DNA from 4 places in the Salipaludibacillus sp. CF4.18 genome. Region 4 is predicted to be linked to each of the others. Evidence: predicted binding sites of a transcription regulator. Region 4 holds the regulator's gene; each other region holds the start of a gene.
What was found. The regulator Rex, encoded in region 4, represses fermentation and respiration genes when NADH is low (regulators of the CRP and FNR family bind a similar motif). The targets are predictions, from matches to a motif close to TTGTGAAATATTTCACAA.

Region 1 (3,754 bases), on a different contig from region 4:
CAATCAATATTGGAAAAATCGAAGGGGGAGAGTGGCCATCGTCCGTTCCTGACTTTGTCATCCTAGAAGGGAGAATGGGCGTTTCCCCCGATGAACAGATGGAAGATGCTCGGTTGGAGATAGAAACATGGATTGAAGGGTTAGGTGAAGTTGAACCGTGGTTTAATGTTCATCCTGCTAGTATTGAGTGGTATGGTGGCAGGTGGCTTCCAGGTTCAATTGACAGCGATCACGAATTGCTTAGTTTATTGTCCGAAAATTATCGTTTTGTTTTAAATGAGGAAGCTATAATTGAAGCCTCCCCATGGGGTACAGATGGAGGATTATTGACTCAGGTCGGGAATATACCATCGATTGTTTTTGGACCAGGCGTAACTGACCAAGCTCATTTTCCAAATGAATATATTGAGCTAGATCGCGTATTTGAAGCAGCTGAAATCATTGTTTTAACACTGATTGATTGGTGTGGAGTTGAATATTGATTACAAGGTTTGTTAACTAACAGCAAACAACCGCTATCATTTGATACGGTTGTTTGCCAAATTTGGGCTCAGCTCGGGTATCATCATAAACCTTGTGCACTACTCAATATTAATGACTACTATACACCGATCGCTGCATTGTTCGATCACATGGTTAGTCAGGGGTTTGTAAAGGTAAAGTATAGAAAAATGGTCGTCATGGAAAATGATGCAACAACACTAATTGACCGAATTACTAATTATAAGGTGAGTAACTACATAAATCGTAAAATCGACTTTATTAATCGAGTATTTATTTTAAAGAGATGCTTTCCTTCAAAAAAGGAATAGCACTTTTTTTTATTAATATTAGATTCAAATTATATTGAAAATCATAAAGTTTTTAGCTTCAAATCGTTATGAACCCAAACAAATAAATTTAAGATGCATACTTTTATTGTAAGTCTTCCAAACAATGTTGATTTGTCAGGTGATGCAACAAATCTTGAATTGTTGACTTCTACAATAGAAAGTAGGTGTTTACTATGGCTTTCGATAAAATATTTAAAAACATCCAGAAAAAATCAGGTGTAAAAATTACAGATATTATTAAATTAGCTAATTCTATTCAGGGAGCAAACTTTAAAGACGAAAAGACAGTAAGAGAAATAGTCCAAAAAGTTGCTGCTACTGCAAATAAATCTATAACTAAGGAAAAAGAAGATCAACTTGTCAAAATTATAACCGAGGATCCAAACGCAATAAATATAAATAAAATCTCTAACATGATTGATAAAAAAGGACAGTAAATTCAGGCATCTGTTTATATTCAATGTAATAAAATTTCTACCGAAAAGAATTTCTTACCCTCGAAATTCTTTTTCGTTATTTTTACTAAAAGAATGAACAGGGACTTATTTGGGAAAAGTACCATTTATATAAGGAAAGAATGGAGGTTTAAAATGGACAAGCACATTAATGAATTATCAACATGGTTAGAATCGCATACGGGTGAAACTGTACTTATTCAAAAAGGAGAATTATCTACAGGATTAAAGGAACTCTTTGATATAGATCGAGTCACATTTCAACTTGAACATTTTTCTATTGAGTCAAACGAGGACACCTTTGATGATTACATTTCAAGCAAGGAATTAGTACTTCACGGAAACGGCATTGTTCAAATAACCGAAACCGAAGAAGAACAATTACCTCAAAACATTTATGAGATCCCGCTTAACGGGAAAATAGTCACCTCGAGTAATAAAAAAAATTTAAAAGTAGAAACGGAAAATGCTGTTTACGACATTCATATTCAGTAACTAATTAATAAGCCATTTCAATAGTACATATAGAAGCTTGAAAAGGGAGTTTTTTCAAGCTTTTTTCATATGCTTATTATTAGATTTTTTATGAAAAAGTTCAGCATTCTTAAGGTTTCTTCGCGCCCCTTGGTTGTAAGCGCTTCACATTTATTCTCTAAAATGCTTTAGATTTAAGTGCTCAGATTTCCTTGTCAATTCATCTGACATAGTAGGAGATTTTATCACGAACAATCGTTAAGATTAAAAGATATAATCATTAAATAAGCACTTATATACAAATATTATCGGTTTATGACCATGAACGATATTAGTGGAATAAGAGATTAGATTCTTATCTGGAGGTTTCATAAATGGAAAAGCAAAAGCTAGTCTTAATAGGAAATGGTATGGCAGGTATGAACTGTATTGAGGAAATCCTCAAGAAAAATCCTAACATGTTTGATATTTCCGTGTTTGGCAGTGAACCGCATGATAATTATAATCGAATTCTATTATCAACTGTACTTCAAGGAAATACAAAGGTAGAGGACATCACTTTAAAAAATCGTGCCTGGTATGATGAACACGATATTGTACTTTATAAAGGCGAAACCGTACTGAAAGTGGATACTGATAATAAAACACTTATTACTGATCAAAATCGAGAAGTTCCTTACGATAAACTCATTTTTGCAACGGGTTCTGTCCCATTTGTATTACCCATTCCCGGATCGGATAAAGAGGGAGTTATTAGCTTTAGGACTATAGAGGATTGTCAGAAAATTATAAACGTTTCAAAAACAGGCAAAAAAGCAGCTGTTATTGGCGGTGGTCTTTTAGGTCTTGAAGCAGCAAGAGGGTTACTTAATTTAGGTATGGAAGTAGATGTGGTACATATTGCCGATAGTTTAATGGAAAGGCAATTAGACCCAACTGCTGCTAAAATGCTTCAACTTGAGTTAGAAAAACAAGGAATGAACTTCCTTTTAGAAAAAGCTACCGAAGAAATAATTGGAGATACGCATGTAGAAGGCTTACGATTTAAAGACGGATCCGTAATAGAAGCTGATGCTGTAATTATGGCTGTAGGTGTAAAACCAAATGTTCAAATGGCAAAAGATAGTGGCTTAGAAACGAAACGTGCCATTTTAGTCAATGACTATTTAGAAACAAGTGTGACAGATATTTATGCAGTCGGTGAATGTGTAGAACACCGGGAAATGGTCTATGGACTTGTAAAACCACTTTACGAGCAAGGAAGAATTCTTGCGGAGAAAATATGTGGGATAGAGTCTGTCGGGTATCAAGGTTCTACCTTATCGACACAATTAAAAATAGCTGGAATTGATGTCTTTTCTGTAGGTCAATTTTATGCTGATGAAGATTCAAAAACGATTTCTCAATATGACGAATTAAGCGGAAATTATAAAAAAATAATTTTGAAGGAAGATAAAGTAATAGGTGCTGTATTATTCGGCGATACTCAGCCTGGTAATAAACTGCTGGATATCATTAGCAAACAAAAAGTCATCACTGATGAAGAAAAAATGCTAATATTGCACGCATCAGACCAGACGTCTCAGGTTGCATCAATGGAGCAAACTGAATTGATCTGTAATTGCAATGCTGTTCCAAAAGGAACAATTATTGAGGCCTGTCAATCACAAGGTTTAACTACTGTTGAAGAAGTAAAACAATGTACAAAAGCTTCGAGTGCATGCGGTGGCTGTAAACCATTAGTGACAGACCTGCTGATGTACATCCAAAGTGAAGATTTTGATGAAGTGATCGAAAAAAAACCAATGTGCGCTTGTACAACACTTACAGACGAAGAGATAGTTTCGGAGATGCAAGTTAAAAACCTAGCTTCCATTCATGATGTGATGAAGGAACTTGGCTGGTCTAAACAGGAAGGTTGTTCTACATGTGTTCCTGCTTTGCAATATTACCTTGGCATGATTTATCCAGAATACGAGTTAAATAAAGAAT
Region 2 (3,754 bases), on a different contig from region 4:
GGTTACGTAAACGAAGAATCCACGGAAAGAGAGCGGTCATTCTTCCAAACGACCTTCCATAATAATATAGCAACAAAATAGATATTTGATTCTTAGTTATTTAACAAAAGACGCTACGCGTTTTTCTTAGATAGAAATAATGCTGAAACAATAATGACTAGCAAAAGTGCACTCACTAAAAAAGACGAAGAAGGAGTGAGTGCCAGAGATCCGGCAAAAAATGAGCCACCAACAACACCTAAGGAGAAACAAGAATAAAAGACTCCAAATGCTTTTCCTCGTTCCTTTTCCTTTGAAAACTCGATGACAGTCGCACTAGTAGACGGGAAAAGTAAGGCAAATCCTATTCCGTAAACCACCATTGCAAATACCATATGGATCAGAGTGGATGATAATGAAAGAAGGAATAAGGCCAAAGCTATCGTTGCTAGTCCGTAGTTCATCAGTAATGACTTATTCAGCTTATCAAATAATTTATTCGTAGGAAGAAGAAAAAATAATATGGCCACCGTTCCAAAGGCACTTAATAGAATACCTGTTATCTCCGAGCTGATCAGAAGTGCTTCTACCTTTAGAGGTAGTGAATATGTTAGAACTCCTAGTGTGAAAAGAAGTAAGAAAATGGATATGTATGCGTGAAGAAGCGGTTTTTTAAAAAGAGTAAAACCAGTCTTAGTGACAGGCTTTATTTCTTGTGATTTTATAGAAGTTTCCTCACCTGTATTCGGTTTGTCTTTTAAGAAAAATACGGCAAGTAACCCGAAAAAGATCATCGCTGAAGCAATGATATAAAAGAGCCAATCAAACCCGAGTCTGGCACTAATTAATGCTCCGGCAGCTGGACCTAGGATTGCAGCAGTTCCCACAGAGGCACCGGAAAAGGCCATTGTTTTTCCATTAGATTTTCGTTTATCTTTAGAGCCAAAGAAAGTAAATGCTGCGGGAACAATAAATCCTCCTGCTATTCCGTGTAAAAATCGGACGAATAATAACTGATATGGGGTAGTGACAACGGAGTAAAAGAAGACAATCACTCCGACTGTAAGCATTCCGATGCAAAGAACCTTCTTCGGGCCAATTTTATCAGTCCAAATTCCTGATAATATATTGCCGATAATATTAGAAAACGAGTACATTCCAATGATAATACCTATCAAGAGTGGAGTTGCACCAAGACTGCTGGAAAAAGGTGCGATAATAGGCAACTGAGAAAATGTATCGATAAATGCTACTGCAATAATGATGTAAAGTAATTTCAATGGTTTCACCTCAAGCGAAATATTTGAAGTCATCATACCACAAAAAGCGGTATAGAAATAAACGTAATCACTTAGATTAACCGTGAATAATACAAAAAATACACGAAGGGTTTCCCTCCGTGTATTTATAAATGCTAACCGTTTTTATAATGCTTCGTTTGCCAGGCGTGGAAATAGGATATTGTTTTCAAGGTGAATGTGCTGAAATAAATCTGATTCAACCTCATCTAATTTAAGGTAGGTTAAGGTATACGTAGTGCAAGCACCTTCAGGCAGCAAGTAATCATTCGTTACTGATCGAAGTTCTTTTAAAATATCTCCATCAGCTTCATGTTCTGACTCCAACACTTCAATCGTTCCAAGGGCAGCATCCAAATCTGACTTAGATCCATTTTTTTCATAAGCAAGTATCTTTGGAAAAACTCTTTCTTCTTCTTGAATCAAATGATGTTCCAATTCCATTTTAAGCTTATGAAACAGGTTGAAAACAGCTTCCAATTCAGGATGTCGTTCCCCGTGTACTCGGTATACTTTTGTCAAAAATCTGCTTAATTCAGGCAAAACATCATTTAGATAAGCGTGATGTATATTTATAATATGGTCAATTAACGTGGAGTAAGTTGCTTCGTTCCAATTCGTGTTTTGATTATTCAATCGTTTTGCTTCTTTGTATAATGTATTTAGTGTTGTTAAGACTTCTGTTCCGTCTAGATTTTTTTCTTTAATGGCTTCGCCGATTGGACGGTTTCCACCGCAACAAAAATCAATTCGATATTCTTTAAAAACTTGACTAGCTTTAGGAAAACGGGTAACAATATCACCAGTTTTTGTAGTTTCATTAAATACAGCTTCCATATAAATTCCTCCTTTTTTCTTGTAAGTTAAATGTATCGTATTCGTTTTAGTGTAGCTGTGATTTACATCACAAACTAGAAATATTATTATTTATAGGTCTCTATAAAATCCGAACTTTGTTTTTTAAGAATCCTTGAGACCCTGGTGAGCGGATTCGAGCAAACACACTGTTCTAATTAAAGTAACCAAATTCAAGTAAATACCCTTCCTAAAAATAACATTCAATGAACTATGTCTTTTTTAAAAGATAATTTATAAAATTGGCAGCTATCTTTACGCCACAAGTATCAAGGGAAACCCATCCTTGATACTTAAGTGATGGTGGCTAAAGATCACGCTGTATTTAATGAAAGACGGCTCTGCCGTTTTTCTTATAGTCACAATGTTTATAACATCCTGTTTCCTTGTGAAGATCTTCGTTTAAATGGTAATCTAGGATATAGTAATTCAAGAAAGGGGTTAAATAATGAAGAAATTAATGTTTCGTGGCATAAGTGCTGTATTATTCTTATTAATTGTTACAGCTTGTGCTTCTGATGATGAATCCGGAAGTGAATATAATGCTGATGACTATGACTTTACTCTGTTGAATTCGGCAGGAGAGGAAGTTGATATTTTTACTGATGAAAAAGCATTGTACCTGTATTTTACTGGAGTCACCTGACAACAATGTTTATCTCAGCTAGTTCAGCTGAACTCAAAGTTAGAAGAAATTGAAGAACTTGGTTATTCGGTTTATGCGATTAGTCCAAGTGATCCAGAAAGCCACTTAACACTTCGAGAAGTGAATGGATTGGAATTTCCGGTGCTGTCAGATACAGATTACGCAGTGGGAGTTGAATTTGGCTTCATTGAACTGGAAGAAGAAGCAGTTTACCGAGGTTTTACCGCTGTTAATCCCGAGACTGAAAAGATGACTACTAGGATTGATTATTTAGTAGGAGACAACTTTGAGGAATTATCGGGAATTTTAGAAGACCTTTAAGGGAGTTTTCTTCTTCCATATAAAAAAATGTTGTTTGGAAGAATCCGCGAGACTCCTGCGGATCATCCGCGGAAAGGGAGCGGTAATTCTTCCAAACAACCTTTGATGATAAAGATGTATGAAATTAAAAACTAGCTCTAGTTACAGGAACTCCTGATTGCAAAAACTTTTGATAGAGATCATTATTGAGAGAAACATCCGTAATAATATGACTAAGATCTTCGACACTGGCAAATTGAATGAGTGCATCCTTTTCAAACTTCGTTGCGTCAGCTAAGAGAGTAACATGTTCGGAACAAGAAAGAGCCTCTTTTTTCCAATCGGCGTGGATGCCATTAAGCACCGTAAGACCATTTTCAAGAGAAATTCCAGTTGTCCCAAAAAAGATGTTGTTCACCCGAATTCGTTTTAGAAGATTAGAGGCTTCGGATCCAAAAAGAGAACCAGAAGTCCCAATCCGGGTGCCACCTACCATCATTAACTGGACACGTTCTTTCGTTAACAACTCGTAAGCGATGTTAATATCATTTGTGATAACAGTGACAGGGAAGTCGCCTAATAATGCTGCAAGTGCTTGTGTAGTACTTCCACCGTCAATTAACAAGGTGTCGTTTTCTTGAATCATTTTCAACGCTTCTTCTGCAATTGCATTCTT
Region 3 (3,754 bases), on a different contig from region 4:
AAAAGGTGAGTCAAAGGGCAAAGATGCCCTTTGACTCACCTTTCCTTTTTATAGATTTTTTTAGAATTCATCCATTACCTGCAATCCACCCTTTTATGCAAGGCTTTCTAAATCTAATATTACCAAAAATAAATTACATCCCTCTAAAAAATGTTTAATAACTTTTCATAAATGGTATACAGTTCATAAAGCTAATATGATAAATAATACTATTATTAGCAATCAAAAGTTAGATTTTCATTACATTTAATAGGAGGCTTTTTTAGATATGGAACTATTACACAAAGAATTTTTTAATGATGAGGAAGTAGTAAATGCGGTAGAGTCTTTGAAAATTAAAGGTGTTACAGAAGAAAAAATTTATGTTGTTACTCATGATGATGAGCGAACCAAGCGCGTGGCTGAAAAAGCAGATGCGGAAACTATTGGAGCAAAGGAACAAAGCTTTGGTACAACAGCTAAGAATGTCTTCCGTAAAAAAGGCGATGAACTTCGTGCTAAGTTCCAGGAAATCGGGTTTGACAAAGCAAAAGCTGAATCTCTTGAAGGAGAGCTCGATAAAGGAAAGGTTATTCTCATCGTAAAAGATGCACCAACGGGAATAGCACTTTAATTCCCCTTTATTATGAAATAAAAAGGTGTCTCAAAGATCTTTTCGATCTTTTGAGGCACCTTTTCTTTACTATTATTTCCATAACAATGGCCTATTAGATTCTGCGCTTATTCAATAGCTCGATTCGGCAGTTGCCATTTATAATAGACAGAACACAGTCTAAGAGCAACTACGATTAAGACGATAATGAGTAACTCAAAAGGACCTGTCAGCCAACCTAAACCCACCACAATTCCTGGTATAAGCGTCCATGCTATATATATCTCCTTTTGCAGAAATAATGGCTTTCTGCCGGCCAGAATGTCTCTGATCATTCCTCCACCAGTCCCCGTCAAAGCTGCAGCTGCAATGCAGGCACTGATTGGGTGTCCCATCGAATAGGCATATAATGCTCCCTGGACAGAAAAAGCCCCTAGTCCAATTGCATCGAAAAATACCCCTCTTCTTAGCAGCGTCCACCGAACAATTCTTGGGAAAACAAAAGCAACTGTCATGACCAGAAACGCAACAGTAAAAAGTGTCCCTTGATCCCAAAGTGTCGAAACAGGAACACCTATTAACAGGTTTCGAACTGCTCCACCACCAAAGGCTGTAATAAAACCTAAAATGTAGACACCCATTAAGTCATATCTTTCCTCCATCGCAACTAAAACGCCACTAAGAGCAAATGCGATCGTTCCTATACCATTTAATACTTCCCACACAATTTTTCCTACTTTCTTTTACTAAAGCTTCAACTGCTGAAATATACTCATCTATTTTAATGAGGCTTTTCTAATTTTACAAGCATTTTGACTTGATTTCGTTAAATTTATTAAAAAATTCTCCCCTACATAATAGCGTTTTCATCATTGTGCTATCAATATATAGTCTATTTTCACAGATTACACGGTCAATATTGTTGCGTTAGATATTCTGACAAATATCCGATTTTCTTACACAACCTGTGCCATAATATAAAAATAAATCAATATTCAAAATAATGTTTTTACTTACAACTCCAGTTTTAATGAACTTAGACAAAATATATAAAAAATAAATATTGATAACTATTTCTAACTCTAATGAAGCATAGGGGGCGACATTCACCATTCATCCGACTGAAATAAGATTAACCGGACAAGTTAGCGGAATGCCTTGAATCGAATGATGATGATAAATCTCTTATTAAAACAGAATCCATCAACACCGAAAAGGAGGCTTTTACGATGAAAAATAGAGCTTCTCGTGGAATCTGAAAAAGATCACATGTGTATTAAATTATAAACTAGTTTTCCAATAATCATAGACTTTTAACTAATGGAGGGTTTAAGAATGGCTAAAAGAAAGTTAGTACTTGTAGGTAATGGTATGGCCGGAGTAAGGACTATTGAGGAAATACTAAAAGAGGATAAAGACCGATTTGAGATTACAATTTTCGGATCGGAACCGCATCCTAACTATAATAGAATTTTACTATCCTCTGTTTTACAAGGTGACACTACAGTAGATGATATCGTATTGAATTCCTATGAGTGGTATGAGGAAAACAACATTACACTTTATACTGGGGAAACAGTTGAGAAGATCAACTCCGACAAGAAAACCGTTCTTACCGACAAAGGTCAAGAAGTGCCATATGATGATCTTATTATAGCTACCGGGTCTAATCCTTTTATGCTCCCACTCCCAGGCGCGGATAAAAAAGGTGTTATCGCCTTCCGTGATATCGAAGACTGTGAAGCGATGATTGATGCCTCAGAAAATTATGAACGTGCTGTTGTAATTGGTGGTGGTCTTCTCGGACTTGAAGCTGCAAGAGGTCTATTAAACTTAGGAATGGAAGTAGACGTTGTCCATATTCTGGACCACTTAATGGAACGACAACTCGATCAAACTGGTTCAAAAATGCTCAAAGAAGAATTAGAAGCACAAGGCATGAACTTCTTGATGGAGCATGGGACAGAAGCAATCCTCGGAAAAGACCGAGTGAATAAAGTCTCTTTTAAAAATGGAAAAGTAGTCAAAGCCGATCTTGTTGTTATGGCAGTCGGAATCAAACCGAATATTTCTTTAGCAAAAGAAAGCGGGATTACAACGAACCGAGGGATAGTTGTCGATGACTATATGCAGACTGATGTGCCCGATATTTATGCCGTTGGAGAATGTGCGGAGCATAGAGAATTAGTCTATGGACTTGTAGCACCATTATGGGATCAAGGTAAAGCTCTTGCCAAAAAGATCTGTGAAAAGGATGCAGGTGCTGGTTATCAAGGCTCCATCCTTTCGACCAAATTAAAAGTAAGTGGCGTTGATGTATTTTCAGCAGGTGAATTCGTGGATAGCCCGGATACAAAAGCAATTCGTGTCCAGGATGAATTCGAAAGAATCTATAAAAAAATAGTCGTACGGGATAATCGTATTGTTGGAGCTGTTTTATTCGGTGATACGAGTGAAGGTTCAAAATTATTGAACATGATAAACACCAAAACAGAGATTACAGATATGAGTCAATTTTCTTTCTTACAAGCAAATGATGGAGATCAAGACTCTCTCGTTGCAGATATGGCTGATGGCGAACAAGTCTGTGGTTGTAATGGTGTTTCTAAAGGCGACATCGTAACAGCAATTAATGAGCAGAATTTAACAACAGTTACAGAAGTTAAAAACTGTACAAATGCTGCCCGATCATGCGGGACCTGTAAAAACTTAGTTCAAGCAGTCTTAGAGCACACGCTTGGCGATGAGTTCGAACAAGTAGACGAAAAAGAAACTGTTTGTGAATGTACGGATCTCTCTCATGAAGAAGTTGTGGCAGAAATTCGAGAAAAAGGACTTTCACATACGAAAGAAGTAATGAATGTTCTTGGATGGAAATCAGAGGAAGGTTGCTCTAAATGCCGTCCAGCTGTGAACTATTATCTCGGTATGGTTAATCCAACAGACTACGAAGATGAAAAAGAATCCAGATTTGTTAACGAAAGAATGCATGCCAACATTCAAAAAGACGGTACGTATTCGGTTGTCCCAAGAATGTATGGTGGTGTAACAAATCCTAAAGACCTAAGAACAATTGCAGATGTTGCAGATAAATATGACGTTCCATTAATTAAACTAACAGGTGGTCAAAGAATTGACATGTTAGGAATTAAGAAGGAAGAT
Region 4 (3,754 bases):
TTTTGTCCACCGCTTAACGAATGAATCGGAGTTTCATAATCAAAATTGCTGAAATGAAGTCCTGACAAAATGCTGCGAATATCTGCCTCGTATTGAAAGCCTCCACTGTCTTTAAAGTCTTGTTGTAATTGATCATACTCCTCAAGAATTTTCTCGAAATCAGACCTGTCCGGATCGCTCATTTTTTCTTCTAGCTTACGAAGTTTCTGTTCCATCTTCTTGAGCGGTTCAAAAACAAGAAGCATCTCATCCCATATCGAACGAGACGAGTTTAAGCCACTGTCTTGCGCTAGATAGCCTACTTCCACTTCCTTTGGTATGATCAGATCCCCCGAATCATAGGAAAGTTCGCCTGTGATAATTTTCAGGAGGGTGGATTTACCGGCACCGTTTCTACCAACTAAAGCGACTCTCTCGCGACTTTTTATTTCCAGTTTTACATTTGATAGTATTTCATCGGTTCCATATGCTTTCGATAGTTGCACACATTGTAATAAAATCATGATAGTTCATCCTCACCTTAAATGCCGTACCTTTTCACATGATAAGTGTATATGATAAGCATCAATTACCGCAACCCTCCAGCGTTTCAATGTGCAGAATGTGAAAGAATAGTGTACAATAGAAGCAATAGAAAGAGGGGGAAGAACGATGGATTCATTTACACATTTTAATGAACAAGGCCGTGCGAAAATGGTAGATATTTCAGATAAAGACGAAACGGTACGAACGGCAGTGGCCAAATCAAGTATTCAAGTAAATAAAGAAATATACGAAGGTATTCAACAAGGATCGATGAAAAAAGGGGATGTATTAGCTGTCGCGCAAGTAGCGGGAATTATGGCCGCAAAAAATACATCGCAATGGATCCCTATGTGTCACCCTTTATCTTTATCGGGTGTGGATATCCGTTTTGACTGGAATGTTAAGGATGACTTGTACATTCTGGCGATAGAAGTAAGTGTGAAAACAAAAGGTAGCACAGGTGTTGAAATGGAAGCGTTAACATCAGCGTCTGCAACGGCACTGACTATCTATGATATGTGTAAGGCTGTGGATAAGGGTATGATGATAGGAGAAACGTATTTATTGCAAAAAACAGGTGGGAAAAACGGTGACTTCAAAAGAGATTAATAAATCCAAACATAGTATTCATGTAAAATGAGAGAACAGAAGATTTAGAAGTGCTACATAGAACTGGAGGAAAATAACTATGGACATTGATCAGGCCAAAATCCCGCAGGCAACAGCAAGGCGGTTACCATTATATTATCGTTTCTTAGAAGGCTTGCAAGCTTCCGGAAAACACCGTGTTTCCTCTTCCGAGTTAAGCGAAGCGGTTAAAGTTGATTCCGCTACGATACGAAGAGATTTTTCTTATTTTGGGGCACTCGGGAAAAAAGGGTACGGATATAATGTAAATTACTTATTGTCCTTTTTCCGGGAAACGCTGGACCAGGATGAATTAACGAAAGTTACGCTTGTCGGGGTAGGTAACCTTGGTACTGCGTTACTCAATTATAATTTCAGTAAAACGAATAATACGCGAATTGAAATGGCTTTTGATGTGGATGAGAGCATCGTGGGCACAACAATTAGTGGGGTTCCAATTTATCATTTGGACACCTTCAAGGACCGAGTAGGTGGAAATGTGGACGTGGCGATTCTTACCGTACCATCGAATGTAGCGCAAAACATCGCTGACCATCTTGTGGACTCGGGGATAAAAGGGATTCTTAATTTTACCCCTGCACGTTTATCGGTTCCGGAGCATATCCGGGTTCATCATATTGATCTGTCCGTCGAGCTTCAATCGCTCATTTACTTTTTGAAGCATTATCCGTTATAAATATAAGAAAGGGGAGGGAAAGGATCATAGTTGATCCTTTCCCTCCCCTTTTTTTTAATGTAGTTTTATTTTTTCTGACGTTTTCGTGCGGCAGTTGCAAAATAGCGAAAAGCTATCATGTAATCAATCGCCGCAAATGCCATAAGAATAACCGTCCAAACATCCCAGCCGGCTGTTTCTCCAGCGGACTGTATTGCAAAGAAAAGAAATAATGTTCCTAGAAATAAATAAATATAACCGAAAAATCGGGGAGATTTAGTCATTAGAAAAGACCTCCTAGTATCGCTTGAACAGTCTGTTCCGTTTCTTCCAGCTGTTCTAGTAAATCTTGCAGCTCTTCGCCATAAATGACCTGAACAATCATGACGAATGAATTAATTCCAACGTGTGCAATAATCGGAACAATAATACGTTTTGTTTTTACATATAGGAAGGCAAAGACAATTCCCATTGAAAGATAAACAAGAAGGTTTTCAAAATCCCAGTGCACGACAGCAAAAATTAAACCACTGGAGATGGATGCAATCCAAAACCCAAATCGTTTAAATAAACTTCCGAAGATGACCATGCGAAAAACAATCTCTTCCATGACTGGAGCAAATACAGCGACTGCAAGCATCATCAATGGAACGCTGGTAGCCATGTCCACAATCATTTCTGTGTTTTCAGATCCGGGTTCAATACCCAACAGAAGAGTATTAATGATGGAAGCAATGTACTGTGAAGCAAAAGCTAAAATAATACCTAAGAGCGACCAACCTATAGTTGTGCCGGCATCAGCACGATTCTCCATAAAGGCACGATCAGGTTTTGATTTAAAGGCAATAAAAGAAATGAGCAGGAAACCAATTGTAAAACCAATAAATAGTGAGAGTCCGGACAGCTCTTCTTCTGTTCCTGAGTAACCGGATACCATCATAAGTGGAATGATTACAATCGGCGAAAGCTGTGTTAAAACAAACGCAAATAGTATGAGCCAGTATTTTTTCGTCAACGGGCATTCTCCTTTATAATAAGTAAATCATTTTTAGCAAGTGTTCAAATTAGCAAGCTTTTTGAACGATACTCTATTCATGACTCTGAATCACATAAATATTGTATCACAACCTCTTAGGAAAATAGAAAGGAGAGGCCTTTTTAATTAGAACATTACTAATTTCGTTCTAGTGCAAACTCTCAACTTGATGCTTTAATGGTGGCGTAAGGTTACGCTTTACTTAATAAAAGACGCTAGGCGTTTTTCTTAAGTATATGTGTGGTAGAAGTGGTGCATGATGAATAGGGTAAAAAGCTTTGAGTTTTAGATATTTCGGTTAAGGGCATAGAAAAAATGGCACCTGAGAAAATAGTCGAAAGAAAATCTTGGGAAATTAGGACGAAAAGGTTGCATTATTTTTGCTAGTTGATTATCATAATAATTGTGTTAGCACTCAACAAGGTCGAGTGCTAATAAAAAGAAGGAACACACTTTGATAAGTGTGTCAGACATTAAAAGGAGGGTATTTTCCTTGTTAAAACCATTAGGTGATCGTATTGTTATTGAATTGAGTGAGCAAGAAGAAAAAACAGCATCTGGAATTGTACTTCCCGATTCTGCAAAAGAAAAGCCACAAGAAGGCAAAGTTATTGCAGTAGGTACTGGACGTGTTACAGATAATGGCGAGCGCATTGATCTAGAAGTAAAAACAGGCGACTCGATTATTTTCTCTAAGTATTCAGGTACAGAAGTGAAGTACGAAGGCTCGGAATATCTAATCCTTCGTGAGAGCGATGTATTAGCGATTATTGGCTAAAGATGACGTACTAAATTTTCAACTGATGCGTAATGATGAATGCACGACATTTTTCAAATAAAGAGGTAGTTCAAAAGAGGATGAAAAGGAAAAGCAACAGGAATCGTTTTCC

Region 1: nirB (nitrite reductase large subunit NirB) is a predicted target of Rex. The motif match lies at 1,872-1,889, and genes of this name have one in related genera.
Region 2: ric (iron-sulfur cluster repair di-iron protein) is a predicted target of Rex. The motif match lies at 2,170-2,187, and genes of this name have one in related genera.
Region 3: nirB (nitrite reductase large subunit NirB) is a predicted target of Rex. The motif match lies at 1,846-1,863, and genes of this name have one in related genera.

Annotation. Positions count from the first base shown of each region.
Region 1 covers NZ_JBIMEV010000017.1:73,051-76,804, forward strand. The annotation lists gene ACHABW_RS12510 (peptidase) at 1-482, shown strand, start outside; gene ACHABW_RS12515 (LOG family protein) at 492-812, shown strand; gene ACHABW_RS12520 (stage VI sporulation protein F) at 1,007-1,270, shown strand; gene ACHABW_RS12525 (hypothetical protein) at 1,424-1,783, shown strand; gene nirB (nitrite reductase large subunit NirB) at 2,137-3,754, shown strand, end outside.
Region 2 covers NZ_JBIMEV010000033.1:37,400-41,153, reverse strand. The annotation lists gene ACHABW_RS17455 (MFS transporter) at 114-1,268, opposite strand; gene ric (iron-sulfur cluster repair di-iron protein) at 1,404-2,114, opposite strand; gene ACHABW_RS17445 (hypothetical protein) at 2,581-2,778, shown strand; partial or broken gene ACHABW_RS17440 (peroxiredoxin family protein) at 2,794-3,099, shown strand; gene ACHABW_RS17435 (DeoR/GlpR family DNA-binding transcription regulator) at 3,224-3,754, opposite strand, start outside.
Region 3 covers NZ_JBIMEV010000011.1:114,953-118,706, reverse strand. The annotation lists gene ACHABW_RS09825 (hypothetical protein) at 1-2, shown strand, start outside; gene ACHABW_RS09820 (general stress protein) at 269-613, shown strand; gene ACHABW_RS09815 (trimeric intracellular cation channel family protein) at 721-1,320, opposite strand; gene nirB (nitrite reductase large subunit NirB) at 1,928-3,754, shown strand, end outside.
Region 4 covers NZ_JBIMEV010000075.1:4,637-8,390, reverse strand. The annotation lists gene ACHABW_RS23640 (ABC-F family ATP-binding cassette domain-containing protein) at 1-503, opposite strand, end outside; gene moaC (cyclic pyranopterin monophosphate synthase MoaC) at 652-1,134, shown strand; gene ACHABW_RS23630 (redox-sensing transcriptional repressor Rex) at 1,214-1,849, shown strand; gene ACHABW_RS23625 (YdiK family protein) at 1,915-2,112, opposite strand; gene ACHABW_RS23620 (lysostaphin resistance A-like protein) at 2,112-2,843, opposite strand; gene groES (co-chaperone GroES) at 3,358-3,642, shown strand.